2 regions of the Streptomyces sp. NPDC048434 genome follow, and region 2 is predicted to be linked to the other one. Evidence: riboswitches for the same ligand, from Rfam matches in the RefSeq annotation. Region 2 holds a riboswitch; the other holds the start of a gene.
What was found. A riboswitch is a leader RNA that binds a small molecule or an ion and turns the genes downstream of it on or off. The one in region 2 is predicted to bind S-adenosylmethionine.

Region 1 (7,287 bases), on a different contig from region 2:
CCGGCGATGCCCTGCTGAAGGCCCAGACCGCGTATTTCGAGCGGTGGGGCGTGATCCCGCTGCATCTGTGGAGCGGTTCGGTACGGGCGCTGATCACCCCGCTCACCGCGTTGTTCGTGCACGGCAGCTGGCTGCATCTGCTCGGCAACGTGCTCTTCCTGTACGTCTTCGGCGGGATGACCGAGGCACGTATGGGCAGGCTGCCGTTCGCCGCCTTCTACCTCATCATCGGCTACCTGGCGCTGCTCGGCTACGCGGCCGCACACGCCGCCTCGGGCCAGACGCTGGTGGGCGCCTCCGGCTCGATCTCCGGCGTACTGGGCGCCTTCCTCTTTCTGTTCCCCACGGCCCGGGTCACCAGCGTCTTCCCGTTCCTGTTCTTCCTGCCGCTGCGCTTCCCCGCCTGGATCGTGCTGCTGTTCTGGTTCTTCCTTCAGTGGCAGGCCGCGCAGGACGACCCCCGCGGTCCCGGCGTCGCCTACCTCGCCCATGTCGTCGGCTTCGCGCTCGGCTTCCTGTACGCCTGGGCCCGATACGGGAGGGATAGTGTGGGGGCCACCGGGGGAGATGACCGGGCAACCGAGGGAGAGAGCCAGCCGTGATCACGTCGATCGTGCTCATCAAGACCAACGTGGACCAGATCCCGGAGATTGCCGCGAAGATCGCCGCGCTGGAAGGTGTCAGCGAGGTCTACTCGGTCACCGGAGCCCACGATCTGATCGCGATGGTGCGGGTCGCCGCCCACGACGACCTCGCCGACGTCATCCCGGGCCGGATCAGCAAGGTGCCCGGCGTCGCCGCCACGGAGACGCACATCGCGTTCCGTACGTACTCCCAGCACGACCTTGAGGCGGCGTTCGCGATCGGCCTCGACGCGTAGCCCTTTCTTTCCCACGTTTTCGCTGCGCTTTGCCTTGCGCACCACGTTGTCGGCCTTGCTCGCCGTTGCGCCTCTCCGCTGCGCTTTGCCTTGCGCCCCACGTTGTCGGCCTTGCTCGCCGTTGCGCCTCTCCGCTGCGCTTTGCCTTGCGCCCCACGTTGTCGGCCTTGCTCGCCGTTGCGCCTGCGGCGGGCTGGGGTCGCTGCGCGGGGCTGTCGGGTGCGGTGCCGCTCCTCCGGACTTCGTCCTGCGGCGCGTCCCCTCCCGTTGAGGGGTGGAAAAGGCTGGTGGGGGTGCCGGTAGGTGGTCCAGTGCGCCTTGCGTCTCGCCCGTGAACCGGCGGGCCGAACGCCCGCCCCCACCCACGTTTCACCCATCCACTCACCGTACCCACAGCCCCGCGCAGCGGACCCGGCCCGCCGCCAGGCGCAACGGCGGACAACCACTACGGCGAGAGAGCCGACAACGTGGGATCAGACGGCGGGCACACAACGCCCGTCCTCCGTGCGGTAGTTCCAGCGCGCACCGTCCGCCACCAGTTCCTTGACCGCCCGGACGAACCGCTCGACGTGCTCGTCGGGCGTCCCGGCACCGAAGCTGACCCGGATGGCGTTCAGCGACCGCTCACCGGGCGCCGCCTCCGGGGCCCCGCACTCCCCCGGCTCCTGCGGCTCGCTGCCCAGCAGGGTCCGTACGAGCGGGTGCGCGCAGAACAGGCCGTCGCGGACGCCGATGCCGTACTCCGCCGACAGCGCCGCCGCGAAGTGCGAGCTGTTCCAGCCCTCGACGACGAAGGAGAGGACGCCCACCCGCGCCGCGTCCTCGCCGAAGAGCGAGAGCACGTTCACCTCGGGCACCTCGGCCAGCCCTTCCCGCACCCGGGCGATCAGCTCCTGCTCACGGGCGACCAGGCCCTCGAATCCGGCCTCGGTCAGCGCCCGGCAGGCCGAGGCGATCGCATAGGCGCCGATGACGTTCGGCGAACCGGCCTCGTGCCGCGCGGCGGTGGTGTGCCACTCGACGTCCACGCCGCCGTCCGTCCGCCGGGAGACCTTGCGGCTGGCGCCGCCGCCGGCCAGATACGGTTCGGCGTCCTGCAGCCAGTCCGCGCGGCCGGCCAACACACCGGCGCCGAACGGCGCGTACAGCTTGTGCCCGGAGAAGGCGATCCAGTCGACGTCCAGGTCCGCGATGTCCACGGGGTGGTGCGGGGCGAGCTGCGCCGCGTCCAGCACGATCCGCGCGCCGTGCGCATGTGCGGCGGTCGCCAGCTCCCGCACCGGCCACAGCTCACCGGTCACATTCGACGCACCGGTCACACAGACCAGCGCCGGGCCGTAGGGCTCCCGCTCGGCCAGCGCCTTCTCCAGGGTGTCCACCGCCTGCTGCGGGGTGCGCGGCGCGTTGAGGTAGGTCACCGCGACATCCGCGCGCTGCTCCCACGGCAGGAGCGAGGCGTGATGCTCGGTCTCGAAGACAAACACCCGGGTGCCCTGCGGGAGTACGGCGGCGAGCAGGTTCAGCGAGTCGGTGGTGGAGCGGGTGAAGACCACCTGGTCCTCGGACCCGCAGCCCAGGAACTCCGCGATCGTCCGGCGGCTGTTCTCGAAGAGGTCGGTGGACAGCTGCGAGAGGTACCCGGCGCCGCGGTGCACACTGCCGTAGTACGGGGCGTAGGCCGCCACGTCGTCCCAGACCCGCTGCAGCGCGGGCGCGCTGGCGGCGTAGTCCAGCGCGGCGTAGTCGACCTCGCCGCCGGTCACGAGCGGAACGAGGACGTCCCGGCCGAGAACCGGCAGCGGGGCACACACGGAGCGGTCGGCGGCAACGGCGGAAACAGACATGGCGAACTCCCGTAAGAGGTAAGCGAATTCGCTGCGGGCGGGGCGCAGGAGCGCACGGCACGGCGCCGCAGCGGAAAAGGAAAAGAGGTGCGGAAAAGGGGCCGTCGAGCCCTATCGCATTCGCTGATTCACGGAAGTTCTCCCTCGGGGACCAGGATCCCTGGCGAGGGATCCGCGCTTGCCGCAGACCTCGCTGCCTGCGGCCTGGTCATCACCCGGGGCACCCCGCCACGGAAGGAGGGTTGCCGGACAGCGGGCCGGGGCCTGCATCGCTGTCACTCGTGACCTGCGCAGAATCATGCCACACCGGCAACATCGCGCAAGCCCCGGTCCGTATACCGGACCGGGGCTTGCGTCACACTCTGCGTCACCGCGCGCTCATGTGTTGCTGGCGGCCACCCAGCGCTCCAGCGCCTGAAGCGCCGCACCCGAGTCGATCGCGGCGGCGGCCCTGTCGATACCGGCCCGGATCTGTTCCGCCAGTGGGGCGTCGGTCGGCTCCAGCGCGACCAGCGCCGCCGCGGAGTTCAGCAGCACCGCATCGCGCACCGGACCGGTCTCCCCGTCCAGCAGCCGGCGGGCCACCTCCGCGTTGTACGACGCGTCCGCGCCGCGCAGCGCCTCCACCGGCACCAGCGGGATCCCCACGTCCCGCGGGTCGAAGGCCTCCTCGCGCACCGTGCCGTCCCGGACGATCCAGACCCGGGAGGTCGCGGTCGTGGTCAGCTCGTCCAGGCCGTCGTCGCCCCGGAAGACCAGCGCCGACGAGCCGCGCTCGGCGAGCACCCCGGCCAGGATCGGCGCCATCCGGGCGTCGGCGACTCCGGTCGCCTGGGCGCCGACCCTCGCGGGGTTGGTCAGCGGGCCCAGCGCATTGAACGTCGTACGGATGCCGAGCTGGCCCCGGGCGTTGGCGACATGCCGCAGCGAGGGGTGGAACATCACCGCGAAGCAGAAGGTGATGCCCGCTTCCTGGGCGACCTCGGTGACCCGCTGCGGGGTGAGGTCGAGATTGACGCCGAGCTTCTCCAGCACGTCGGAGGAGCCGCTGTCCGAGGACGCGGCGCGGTTGCCGTGCTTGACGACCTTGGCGCCGGTGCCGGCCACCACGATCGAGGACATCGTGGAGATGTTGACGGTCTTGGCGCCGTCGCCGCCGGTGCCGACGATGTCCACGCTCGGCCCGGGCACCTCGATCAGCCGGGCGTGCGCATACATCGTGCGCACCAGTCCGGAGATCTCCGCGACGGTCTCGCCCTTGGCCCGCAGCGCCACCGCGAAGCCGGCGATCTGGGCGTCGGTGGCCTCGCCCCGCATGATCTTGTCCATCGCCCATGCGGTGTCGTCCGCGGCGAGGTCATGGCCGTCGAGCAGGGCGTTGAGGACGCCCGGCCAGGTGTGAGCCGCCACGCTGTCGCCGCCCACCGGGGTCACAACGTTCATGGTCCACACTCCTGGTTCGTCTCCTGCTTATGCCGTCACCCTATCGAGACGACGGCACGCCGGAGGGCCCCGTCCGGATTGGGGTCTCCCCTGCTCGGCCGAGGCCGAGCGCGGGGAGGGACGGGGCCCTCTGGGTGGCGTGCTACTTACGGTGCGCTACGAGGCGCCGCGGTGATCAGTGGTGGCCGTGGCCGCTGGTGATCTCCTTGTACTCCTCCACCGTGGGCTTCGGGATGACGTTGTCCTCGCCGTAGAAGTTCTGCGAGAGCCGGGCGCGCAGCTTCTGCGAGAGCGACAGCTTGCGTGCCACACCGTTCTCGTCGACCTCCGGGCCGAGCTCGACCGGGGTGGGCTGCTCGTGCTGCGTGAGCACGTGCAGCTGCTCCTGGTCGAGGGGCTCGTGGACCTCGATGAACTCACCGTGCGGCAGGCGCTTGATGATGCCGGACTCGCGTCCGTGCAGCACCTTGTCCCTGTCGCGCCGCTGCAGACCCAGGCAGAACCGCTTGGTGGCGATGAAGCCCAGCACCGGCCCGACGAAGAACGCGATCCGGACGAACCAGGTGATCGAGTTGATCGACAGGTGGAAGTGGGTGGCCCACAGGTCGTTGCCGCCACCGATCAGCATCACGAAGTACGCGATCAGCCAGGCGACACCGAAGCCGGTACGGGTCGGGACGTTGCGCGGGCGGTCCAGGATGTGGTGCTCGCGCTTGTCACCCTTGATCCAGGACTCGACGAACGGGTAGACCGCGATCGCGACCAGGACCAGCGGGAAGATGATGATCGGGATCAGCACACCGAAGTTGACGGTGTGGCCCCAGAAGTTCCACTCCCAGCCCGGCATGACACGCACCAGACCCTCGGCGAAGCCCATGTACCAGTCGGGCTGGGCGCCGGTGGACACCTGGTCGGGCCGGTAGGGGCCGATCGCCCACACCGGGTTGATGCTGGCGATCGCGGCGATCGCGGCGATCACACCGAAGACCAGGAAGAAGAAGCCTCCGGCCTTGGCCATGTAGACCGGCAGCAGCGGCATGCCCACGACGTTGTTGTTGGTCTTGCCGGCACCGGGGAACTGGGTGTGCTTGTGGTAGAAGACCAGGATCAGGTGCGCCACCAGCAGGCCGAGCATGATGCCCGGCAGCAGCAGGACGTGCACCGTGAAGAACCGCGGGATGATGTCGTGCCCCGGGAACTCCCCGCCGAAGATGAAGAACTGCAGGTACGAACCGACCAGCGGCATCGCCAGGACGACGCCCTCGATGAACCGCACACCGGTACCGGAGAGCAGGTCGTCGGGGAGCGAGTAGCCGGTGAAGCCGGTGAACATGCCCAGCACGAACAGCAGGAAGCCGAACAGCCAGTTGACCTCGCGCGGCTTGCGGAAGGCGCCGGTGAAGAACACCCGCATCATGTGGACCATCATCGCGGCCAGGAAGACCAGCGCCGCCCAGTGGTGGATCTGGCGGATGAGCAGGCCACCGCGGACGTCGAAGCTGATGTCCAGCGTCGACTCGAAGGCCTGCGTCATCCGGATCCCCTGCATGGGCACATAGGAACCGTGATAGGTCACCTCGGCCATGCTCGGGTGGAAGAACAGCGTCAGATAGACACCGGTCAGGATGATGATGATGAAGCTGTAGAGCGCGACCTCACCCAGCATGAAGGACCAGTGGTCCGGGAAGATCTTGCGCATGTTGGACTTGGCGAGGCTGTAGATGCCCAGCCGGCCGTCCGCCCAGTCCGCGATCCGCTCGCCCCGTGGCGCGGGGCCACGGCGTGTGGTGGTCGCGGTTGTCTCGTTACTCATCCGCGCTCCCAGAAGCTCGGGCCGACGGGCTCCGCGAAGCCGGTTGCGGCCTCCAGGAAGCCGTCCTTCTCCGTGATGTGCAGCTGCGGCAGGGCGTGTCCGGCCGGGCCGAAGATCACCCGGCCACCGTCAGAGAGGTCGAACGTCGACTGGTGGCAGGGGCAGAGCACGTGGTGGGTCTGCTGCTCGTACAGGCTGATCGGGCAACCCACGTGGGTGCAGATCTTCGAGTACGCCACGATGCCCTCGTGCGACCAGGAGAGTTCGTGCTTGTCCTTGATGTCCTGCGGCTGGATCCGCACGAGCATCAGGGCGTCCTTGGCGATCTTCTCGGCGAACTCCTCGTCGTTCTCCTCCAGGCCCTCGGGCTTGGCGAACGTCAGGGAGCCGACCGCGATGTCCTCGGGACGCAGCGGGAGGTTGGTGGACTGGTTGACGAGCCGGACGCCCTTCTTCCAGTTCGTGGTGCGCAGCTTGGTCCCGGGCAGCGGCCCGAGGTCACGCAGCAGGACGACGCCGGAGAGCGGCACCAGGGCCAGCGCGCCGAACATCGTGTTGCGGATCAGCTTGCGGCGGCCGAACTGCGACTCCTTCGCGCCCTCCGCGAAGTCCGCCATCACCTTGGCCTTGACCTCGGGCGAAGCCTCGATCGGGTGGCGCTCGTCGGCGACCTCCTCGTCCGACATCAGCGTGCGGGCCCAGTGGACCGCACCGGCGCCGATGCAGAAGAGCGCCGCTCCGAGCGTCAGACCGAGCGCGAAGTTCAGCGCGCTGATGTGACCGATCGGCCAGATGTAGACGATCTTGTCGATCGGGATCGCCACGTACGAGGCGATGAAGGCGACCGTGGCCACCATCGACACCAGGAAGAGGAGGGCCACGGTGCGCTCGGAGCGCCTCGCGGCCTGCTCGTCGATGTCCTGGGCCCGGTGCTCGTGGGCCGGCAGGCCCGGGTCGGCGAACGGGTTCTCCGCCGTGGCCACCGCGCCTTCGTGAGCCGTCTCCCGCTCACCGGGAAGTGTTTCTTCTGGCACGTCTTCGTGTCGTCCAGTCTCGCTCATGACTTCTTGGCCTTCGTAGTCCGGGCTGCGACCCAGATGGCGACCGCGATCAGCGCGCCCAGGCCGAAGATGTAGCCGAAGAGACCCTCGCTGACCGGGCCGAGACCGCCCAGGTCGAGGCCGCCGGGGCTCTCGGATTCATCGCCGTTGACGGCGTCGAGGTACGCGATGATGTCCTTCTTGTTCTCCTTCGCCAGCGAGCCGTCGCCGAAGGAGGGCATGTTCTGCGGGCCGGTTTCCATGGCC
Region 2 (7,287 bases):
CGGGGCGGCACGAGAACGTGAGCGCCACGGCCGTACCCGCCACCGCCCAGCTACCCGCGGCGGCCCACAGGCCTCCCGTGCTCCAAGTCGCCTTCGAGGCCGTCTTGGATCGCGACGGCCCGCCCGGACCGGCCCCCCTCAGCGGGAGCGGGGATGCCGGCCGAGGCCGGGGCCCCGTGCGTCGCGGGCTGCCTCATCGGCTGTCGGCGGTAGCACGCCCGACGGGCATCGGACGGCGCTCGTGCACGGCACCGCCGGTTGGTTGTGCCCGGAAACGCCGCCGGGGCGGCACCCCCTGGGAGGAGGGTGCCGCCCCGACGTACGTGTGGACGTGATCCGGGAGGATCAGCTCTGATCCAGTGGATCAGAAGTCCATGTCACCGCCCGGCATGCCGCCCGGAGCGCCGGCCGCGCCGGCCTTCTCCGGCTTGTCGGCAATGACGGCCTCGGTGGTGAGGAAGAGCGCCGCGATGGAGGCGGCGTTCTGCAGCGCGGAGCGGGTGACCTTCGCCGGGTCGATGATGCCCTCGGCGATCATGTCGACGTACTCACCCGTCGCGGCGTTGAGGCCGTGACCGATGGGCAGGTTGCGCACCTTCTCCACCACGACGCCGCCCTCAAGGCCGCCGTTGACGGAGATCTGCTTCAGCGGGGCTTCCAGGGCGAGCTTCACCGCGTTGGCGCCGGTGGCCTCGTCGCCTTCGAGCTCCAGCTTCTCGAAGACCTGGGAGGCCTGGAGCAGGGCCACGCCACCGCCGGCGACGATGCCCTCTTCGACGGCCGCCTTCGCGTTGCGAACGGCGTCCTCGATGCGGTGCTTGCGCTCCTTGAGCTCGACCTCGGTGGCGGCACCGGCCTTGATGACGGCCACGCCGCCGGCCAGCTTCGCCAGACGCTCCTGGAGCTTCTCGCGGTCGTAGTCCGAGTCGCTGTTCTCGATCTCGGCACGGATCTGGTTGACCCGGCCCTGGACCTGCTCGCTGTCGCCGGCACCGTCGACGATGGTGGTCTCGTCCTTGGTGATGACGACCTTGCGGGCGCGGCCGAGCAGTTCGAGACCGGCGTTCTCCAGCTTGAGGCCGACCTCCTCGGAGATGACGGTGCCACCGGTGAGGATGGCGATGTCGCCGAGCATGGCCTTGCGGCGGTCACCGAAGCCCGGGGCCTTGACGGCGACGGACTTGAAGGTGCCACGGATCTTGTTGACGACCAGGGTCGACAGGGCCTCGCCCTCGACGTCCTCGGCGATGATCAGCAGCGGCTTGCCGGACTGCATGACCTTCTCCAGGAGCGGCAGCAGGTCCTTCACGCTGCTGATCTTGGAGTTGACGATGAGGATGTACGGGTCGTCGAGCGACGCCTCCATACGCTCCATGTCGGTGGCGAAGTACGCCGAGATGTAGCCCTTGTCGAAGCGCATACCCTCGGTGAGCTCCAGCTCCAGACCGAAGGTCTGGGACTCCTCGACGGTGATGACGCCTTCCTTGCCGACCTTGTCCATGGCCTCGGCGATCAGCTCGCCGATCTGGGTGTCAGCGGCGGAGATGGAGGCGGTCGAAGCGATCTGCTCCTTGGTCTCCACGTCCTTGGCCTGCTCCAGCAGGGCGGCGGAGACGGCCTCGACGGCACGCTCGATACCGCGCTTGAGGGCCATCGGGTTGGCGCCGGCGGCTACGTTGCGCAGGCCCTCGCGGACCAGAGCCTGGGCCAGGACGGTCGCGGTCGTCGTGCCGTCACCGGCGACGTCGTCCGTCTTCTTCGCGACCTCCTTGACCAGCTCGGCGCCGATCTTCTCGTACGGGTCCTCGAGCTCGATCTCCTTGGCGATGGAAACACCATCGTTGGTGATCGTGGGGGCGCCCCACTTCTTCTCGAGGACGACGTTGCGGCCCTTGGGGCCGAGGGTGACCTTGACGGCGTCGGCGAGCTGGTTCATCCCGCGCTCGAGACCGCGCCGTGCCTCCTCGTCGAACGCGATGATCTTGGCCATGTGAAGTGGTCCTCCCGGACTGGGGTGGATTGCTCCGGACCGCGCTGGCGCCCGCGACGGACGACCTGCAAACCCGTGTGGTTCCTTGCCCCACTCGGCCTGCGGGCCTCACCGACCCGGTCCTTCTTTTGTCACTCTCACTGGGAGAGTGCTAACGCAATGATTAGCACTCGCACCCCTTGAGTGCAAGGCGGCTTCGAAGAAGCCTCCCATTGGAGTGGTGACCGAGTGACGGGTGAGCACGGGCGCCCCGGGGGGCCGCCCGGCCGTCCGCCGACGGCGGACAGCAGAAGGCCCGCACCCCTCAGGGGCGCGGGCCTTCACTACGCTGCAGTCGGTCGGCGCCTCAGCCGGCCACCCGGACCATGTCCGCCTGCGGCCCCTTCTGACCCTGCGAGATCTCGAACTCGACCCGCTGGCCTTCCTCGAGGGTGCGGTAACCGTCCATCTGGATCGCGCTGTAGTGGACGAAAACATCCGCACCACCGTCGACCGCGATGAAGCCGTACCCCTTCTCCGCGTTGAACCACTTGACGGTGCCCTGAGCCATGCCTAACTCCCCTATTACTGGCCCTTGCGCAGGACCGCACTCCGCGGACCCGGGTCAGACCTCACCCCGCGAAAATCCCGTGGGATGTGCGCCGGAACGCGTCGACCGCCGCTGAATGTATCTGCACAGATGCCCAGCGCAACAGGTCAATCGGACGAGAATTCTGGGGCCGGAGAATCGGCAATATGCAGTGAAATCCCGGTTCTCCCGGGCAAGTCGGGCCGGGCATAGCGCACCTAAGCGACAAATGCTGCACACACTTTGGGCACAACTGATCGCGGCCTCATATGCGTTCGGCACACGCACGCGTTATAGCGGAGGGGGATCACCCCAATGGTATCCCCTTTCACAACACGGAATTGCCCCGTCCGCTTTCTGGCGGACGGGGCAATTCCGGTCAAGTAGGGGAAGAGATGGCGCAAATCAGCAGCCGCCGGCCACCGCAGGAATGATCGAGATGCCCGCGCCGTCCGGGGTCGGCGTCTCCAGGCCCTGCTCGAAGCGCACATCGTCGTCGTTGACGTACACGTTCACGAAGCGGCGCAGCTTGCCGGCGTCGTCCAGCACACGGGCCGCGATGCCCTGGTGGTTCTTCTCCAGGTCGGTGATCACCTCGGAGAGGGTCGCGCCCTCGGCGGGGACCTCGGCCTGGCCGTCGGTGTACGTGCGGAGGATGGTGGGGATGCGGACCTTGACGCTCATGGTGGTGCCTTCCAGGAATGACGGAGTACGAGTTCGGGGGCTGTGGCGCGGCCTCGTCCGCGGACCGGCCGACAGCCTCAGCGTGCCAGGCCGGCCGCGCGGAACGCGTCCAGATCGGGACGGATCGTCGCCGTGGGTCCGGAGGTCGGGGCGACCGCGTCCAGTGTCTTGAGGCCGTCACCGGTGTTCAGGACGACGGTGGTCAGGGAGGGGTCGAGCAGACCGGCCTCGACGAGCTTCTTGGTCACGCCGACGGTCACCCCGCCCGCGGTCTCCGCGAAGATGCCTTCCGTCCTGGCCAGCAGCTTGATCGCGTCCACGACCTGCTCGTCGTTGACGTCCTCGACGGCGCCGCCCGTACGGCGGGCGATGTCGAGCACATACGGGCCGTCGGCCGGGTTGCCGATCGCCAGCGACTTGGCGATGGTCTTCGGCTTCTGCGGGCGCACGACGTCATGCCCGGCCTTGAAGGCCGTGGACACCGGCGAGCAGCCCTCCGCCTGGGCGCCGAAGATCTTGTACGGCTTGTCCTCGACCAGGCCGAGGGCGATCAGCTCCTTGAGACCCTTGTCGATCTTCGTGAGCTGCGAGCCGGACGCGATCGGGATGACGATCTGGTCCGGGAGCTGCCAGCCCAGCTGCTCGCAGATCTCGTACGCGAGGGTCTTGGAGCCCTCGCCGTAGTACGGGCGCAGATTGACGTTGACGAAGCCCCAGCCCTCGCCCAGCGGATCGCCGATGAGCTCCGAGCAGAAGCGGTTGACGTCGTCGTAGTTGCCCTCGATGCCGACCAGGTCACCGCCGTAGACCGCGGCCATGACGACCTTGCCGGCCTCCAGGTCGTGCGGGATGAACACGCAGGACTCGAAACCGGCGCGGCGGGCCGCGGCGCCGACCGCACCGGCGAGGTTGCCGGTGGAGGAGCAGGAGAGCGTGGTGAAGCCGAACGCGCGGGCGGCCTCGACGGCGATCGCCACGACGCGGTCCTTGAAGGAGTGCGTCGGGTTGCCGGAGTCGTCCTTGACGTACAGACCGCCGGTGACGCCCAGCTCGGCGGCGAGCCGGTCGGCCTTGACGAGCTTGGTGAAGCCGGGGTTCAGGTTGGGCTTGTCGGCCACGTCGGCGGGGACGGGCAGCAGCGGGGCGTAGCGCCAGATGTTGTCCGGACCGGCCTCGATCTGCTTCCGCAGGCCCTCGGGGTCGCCGCTCGGCAGGTCGTACGCGACTTCGAGCGGCCCGAAACATTCCTGGCACGCGAAGATCGGGCCGAGCGGGAAGCGCTGGCCGCACTCGCGGCAGGACAGCGCGGCGGCGGGGCCCAGAGCGACGGTGGGGGTGTTTTCGGTGACTTGCACAGCCATGGAGGCGAGGCCCTTTCTCCTCATCTTCCTCGCGACGAATCTCGCCACGAGACGGATTTGGCACCTTCCCAAGCCGGGAGCCTCGCGCACGCGGGACATTTCAGCGTCCTGGCGGCAAGACCGGCTGGAGGGTTGCCGGGGCTTCAACGGGCCGTATCCCTCTGCCCCTCTGGATGAGCGGTATGGCGCTGGGCCGAAACCCAGGCGTTTGTGGCGCGGACCCCGACATGCGACGGCCATCCGCGTTGTTCAAGACTGTAACCGAAGGCCGTGACTGTTGAGATAGTCGTCCGAACCGCGAGATGGATCACACAGGCCGCCGATCCGGCGGCGACCGAGGAGTCGTAGACGTGCTGGAAGAGGTGGAGGGCTGGCTGAGCAGCCGCTCCTGGTCCGCCGCGGACCGCCCGCTGGGGCAGCTGCTGGAGGCGAAGCGCCAGACGGGCCGCACGGTCAGCGTGGTGCTGCCCGCGCTCGACGAGGAGGCCACCGTCGGGGCGATCGTGTCGGTGATCCGCGCCGAGCTGATGACCGACACCGTCCCGCTCGTCGACGAGCTGGTGGTGCTGGACTCCGGCTCCACCGACCGCACCGCCGAGGTCGCGGCGGCGGCCGGCGCCCGGGTCGTCCACCGCGACAGCGTCCTGCCGCGGCTGCCCGCCCTCCCCGGCAAGGGCGAGGTGCTGTGGCGCTCCCTGCTGGTCACCACCGGCGACATCGTCTGCTTCATCGACGCCGACCTGCGCGAATTCTCCGCCGGCTTCGTCTCCGGGACCGTCGGCCCGCTGCTCACGGATCCGGACATCCAGTTCGTGAAGGCGATGTACGACCGCCCCCTGGAGACCGGCGCCGAGGGCGCCGGGGCCGGCCAGGGCGGCCGGGTGACGGAGCTGGTCGCCCGTCCGCTGCTGAATCTGCACTGGCCGCAGCTGGCCGGCTTCGTCCAGCCCCTGGGCGGCGAGTACGCGGCCCGCCGCTCCCTCCTGGAGCGGCTGCCGTTCCCGGTCGGCTACGGCGTCGAGCTCGGCCTGCTCGTCGACGCCCTGCACACTGTCGGCCTCGACGCCCTCGCCCAGGTGGACGTCGGCGTACGCAAACACCGCCACCAGGACGGCCAGGCCCTGGGCCGGATGGCCGCCGCGATCTACCGGACCGCGCAACTGCGCCTGACCCGCGGCCACTTGGTGCGCCCCCGGCTCACCCAGTTCGACCGCGGCGAGCAGGGCTTCGTCCCGCGCACCACGGAGGTCGACACCGAGGAGCGCCCCCCGATGGCCGAAATCCCGGAGTACGCGGAGCGGCGCGCGGCCTGAAGACCCGCGGCCTCTTCCACGGACGGCAGGTGAACCCGCTCCGCGGGCCTGCCGTCGGCCACGCACCATCGCCCGCGCACACAGGCAGCCGCACCGGACGTGACGCCCAGTCCTGCCGCAATCCGCACGCCCGCACCGCCCCCCTGGTCGAGCCGGGCAGGCCACGGGCGACATCCCCCGAACTTCCCGGAGGGGAAGCCATATTCAGTTACTGACGGGTAGTCGGAGCGGGTAGGGTGACGGCGTTCTTGATCTTGCTTTGTGACCAGGGGGAAGTCTTTTCATGCGTATCTCTACGGGGCAGATCCTCACCGCCGTGGCGGCAGTGGGCGTGCTGGCCACCGCGACGCCCGCTCAGGCACAGTCGGGCGACTCGGCGCAGCAGCTCGTGACCAAGGCTGCCGCCGCCCCGTCCGCGGGCACCAAGGGTGCGGCGGCGGGCCTGCGCAAGCTGTACGACGAGCGCTTCACCGTCAAGCCCAACAACGCGCACTACCCGGGGCTCAAGGTGAGCCCGGACAAGGCGATGAAGTCGCTGAAGCACTGCTTCAACTGCACGTTCCCCGTCAAGGGGGCGCCCAAGAAGTTCCCGAAGGAGAACCAGCGGATCAACCTTGAGGCCTGCGCAGTCTTCTTCGCCTGCAAGGACGCTCCGGTGCGCTACCACGGCATCGGCTCCATGAGGAACGCCTGGTACTTCACCGCGGAGAAGGGCCACTTCGACGGCAAGGGCTCGAAGGTCTACTTCAACTTCTACACGGACTCCAAGGGCTACCTGGAGCTCCACGTCGAGGGCTACGTCACCCATCCGAGCGTGCCCGACTCGCTCAACAAGCGCTTCGCCGTCGAGAAGTGGCAGAGCTTCGCCCACAACATGGGCGTCGAGCTCGACTGAGTCCCGCACTGCGGATGGAGCGCGTCGCAACCGCTGCGCCCCCGGCTCCTGGCAGGCTCCGGCCGGCCAGGAGCCGGGGGCGCTCCCTCCGCGGGGCGGCGGAGCCCGGCCGGGCAGACCGCCGGGGTACCGGCACATGACCGGGACCGCCCTCGGACACGACCTGGCCGAGTTCCGTACGTTTGCGCGGATCTGCGGGTGGTTAATCTGGCGTCATGGTCTCCGAGAGGGTCTCTGAAGGCAATGCGGTCCCTGCAGGTGCCGAGGTTCTTGTCGCGTCGAATCGCGGGCCGGTCTCCTACGGTCTGACGGAGGACGGCACGCTCACCGCCAAGCGGGGCGGGGGCGGGCTGGTGTCCGGGCTGTCGGCCATCGGGCCCGGCACGGACGCGGTGTGGGTGTGCGCCGCACTGGGCGACGGGGACCGGGAGGCCGTACGGCGGACGGGCGGTGCGCTGGAGCCGGGGGACACCGGT

Region 1: another riboswitch for S-adenosylmethionine. It lies ahead of ACGFWI_RS35970 (aminotransferase class V-fold PLP-dependent enzyme); the one in region 2 lies ahead of thrC (threonine synthase).

The regions. Positions count from the first base shown of each region.
Region 1 covers NZ_JBICXQ010000043.1:48,948-56,234, forward strand. The annotation lists gene ACGFWI_RS35960 (rhomboid family intramembrane serine protease) at 1-602, shown strand, start outside; gene ACGFWI_RS35965 (Lrp/AsnC ligand binding domain-containing protein) at 599-880, shown strand; gene ACGFWI_RS35970 (aminotransferase class V-fold PLP-dependent enzyme) at 1,354-2,724, opposite strand; SAM riboswitch class IV at 2,894-3,011, opposite strand; gene trpD (anthranilate phosphoribosyltransferase) at 3,103-4,167, opposite strand; gene ACGFWI_RS35980 (cytochrome bc complex cytochrome b subunit) at 4,343-5,980, opposite strand; gene ACGFWI_RS35985 (Rieske 2Fe-2S domain-containing protein) at 5,977-7,041, opposite strand; gene ACGFWI_RS35990 (c-type cytochrome) at 7,038-7,287, opposite strand, start outside.
Region 2 covers NZ_JBICXQ010000024.1:76,082-83,368, forward strand. The annotation lists gene groL (chaperonin GroEL) at 365-1,990, opposite strand; gene ACGFWI_RS26560 (cold-shock protein) at 2,337-2,540, opposite strand; gene ACGFWI_RS26565 (MoaD/ThiS family protein) at 2,964-3,242, opposite strand; gene thrC (threonine synthase) at 3,320-4,603, opposite strand; SAM riboswitch class I at 4,621-4,783, opposite strand; gene ACGFWI_RS26575 (glucosyl-3-phosphoglycerate synthase) at 4,954-5,916, shown strand; gene ACGFWI_RS26580 (hypothetical protein) at 6,200-6,811, shown strand; gene ACGFWI_RS26585 (trehalose-6-phosphate synthase) at 7,027-7,287, shown strand, end outside.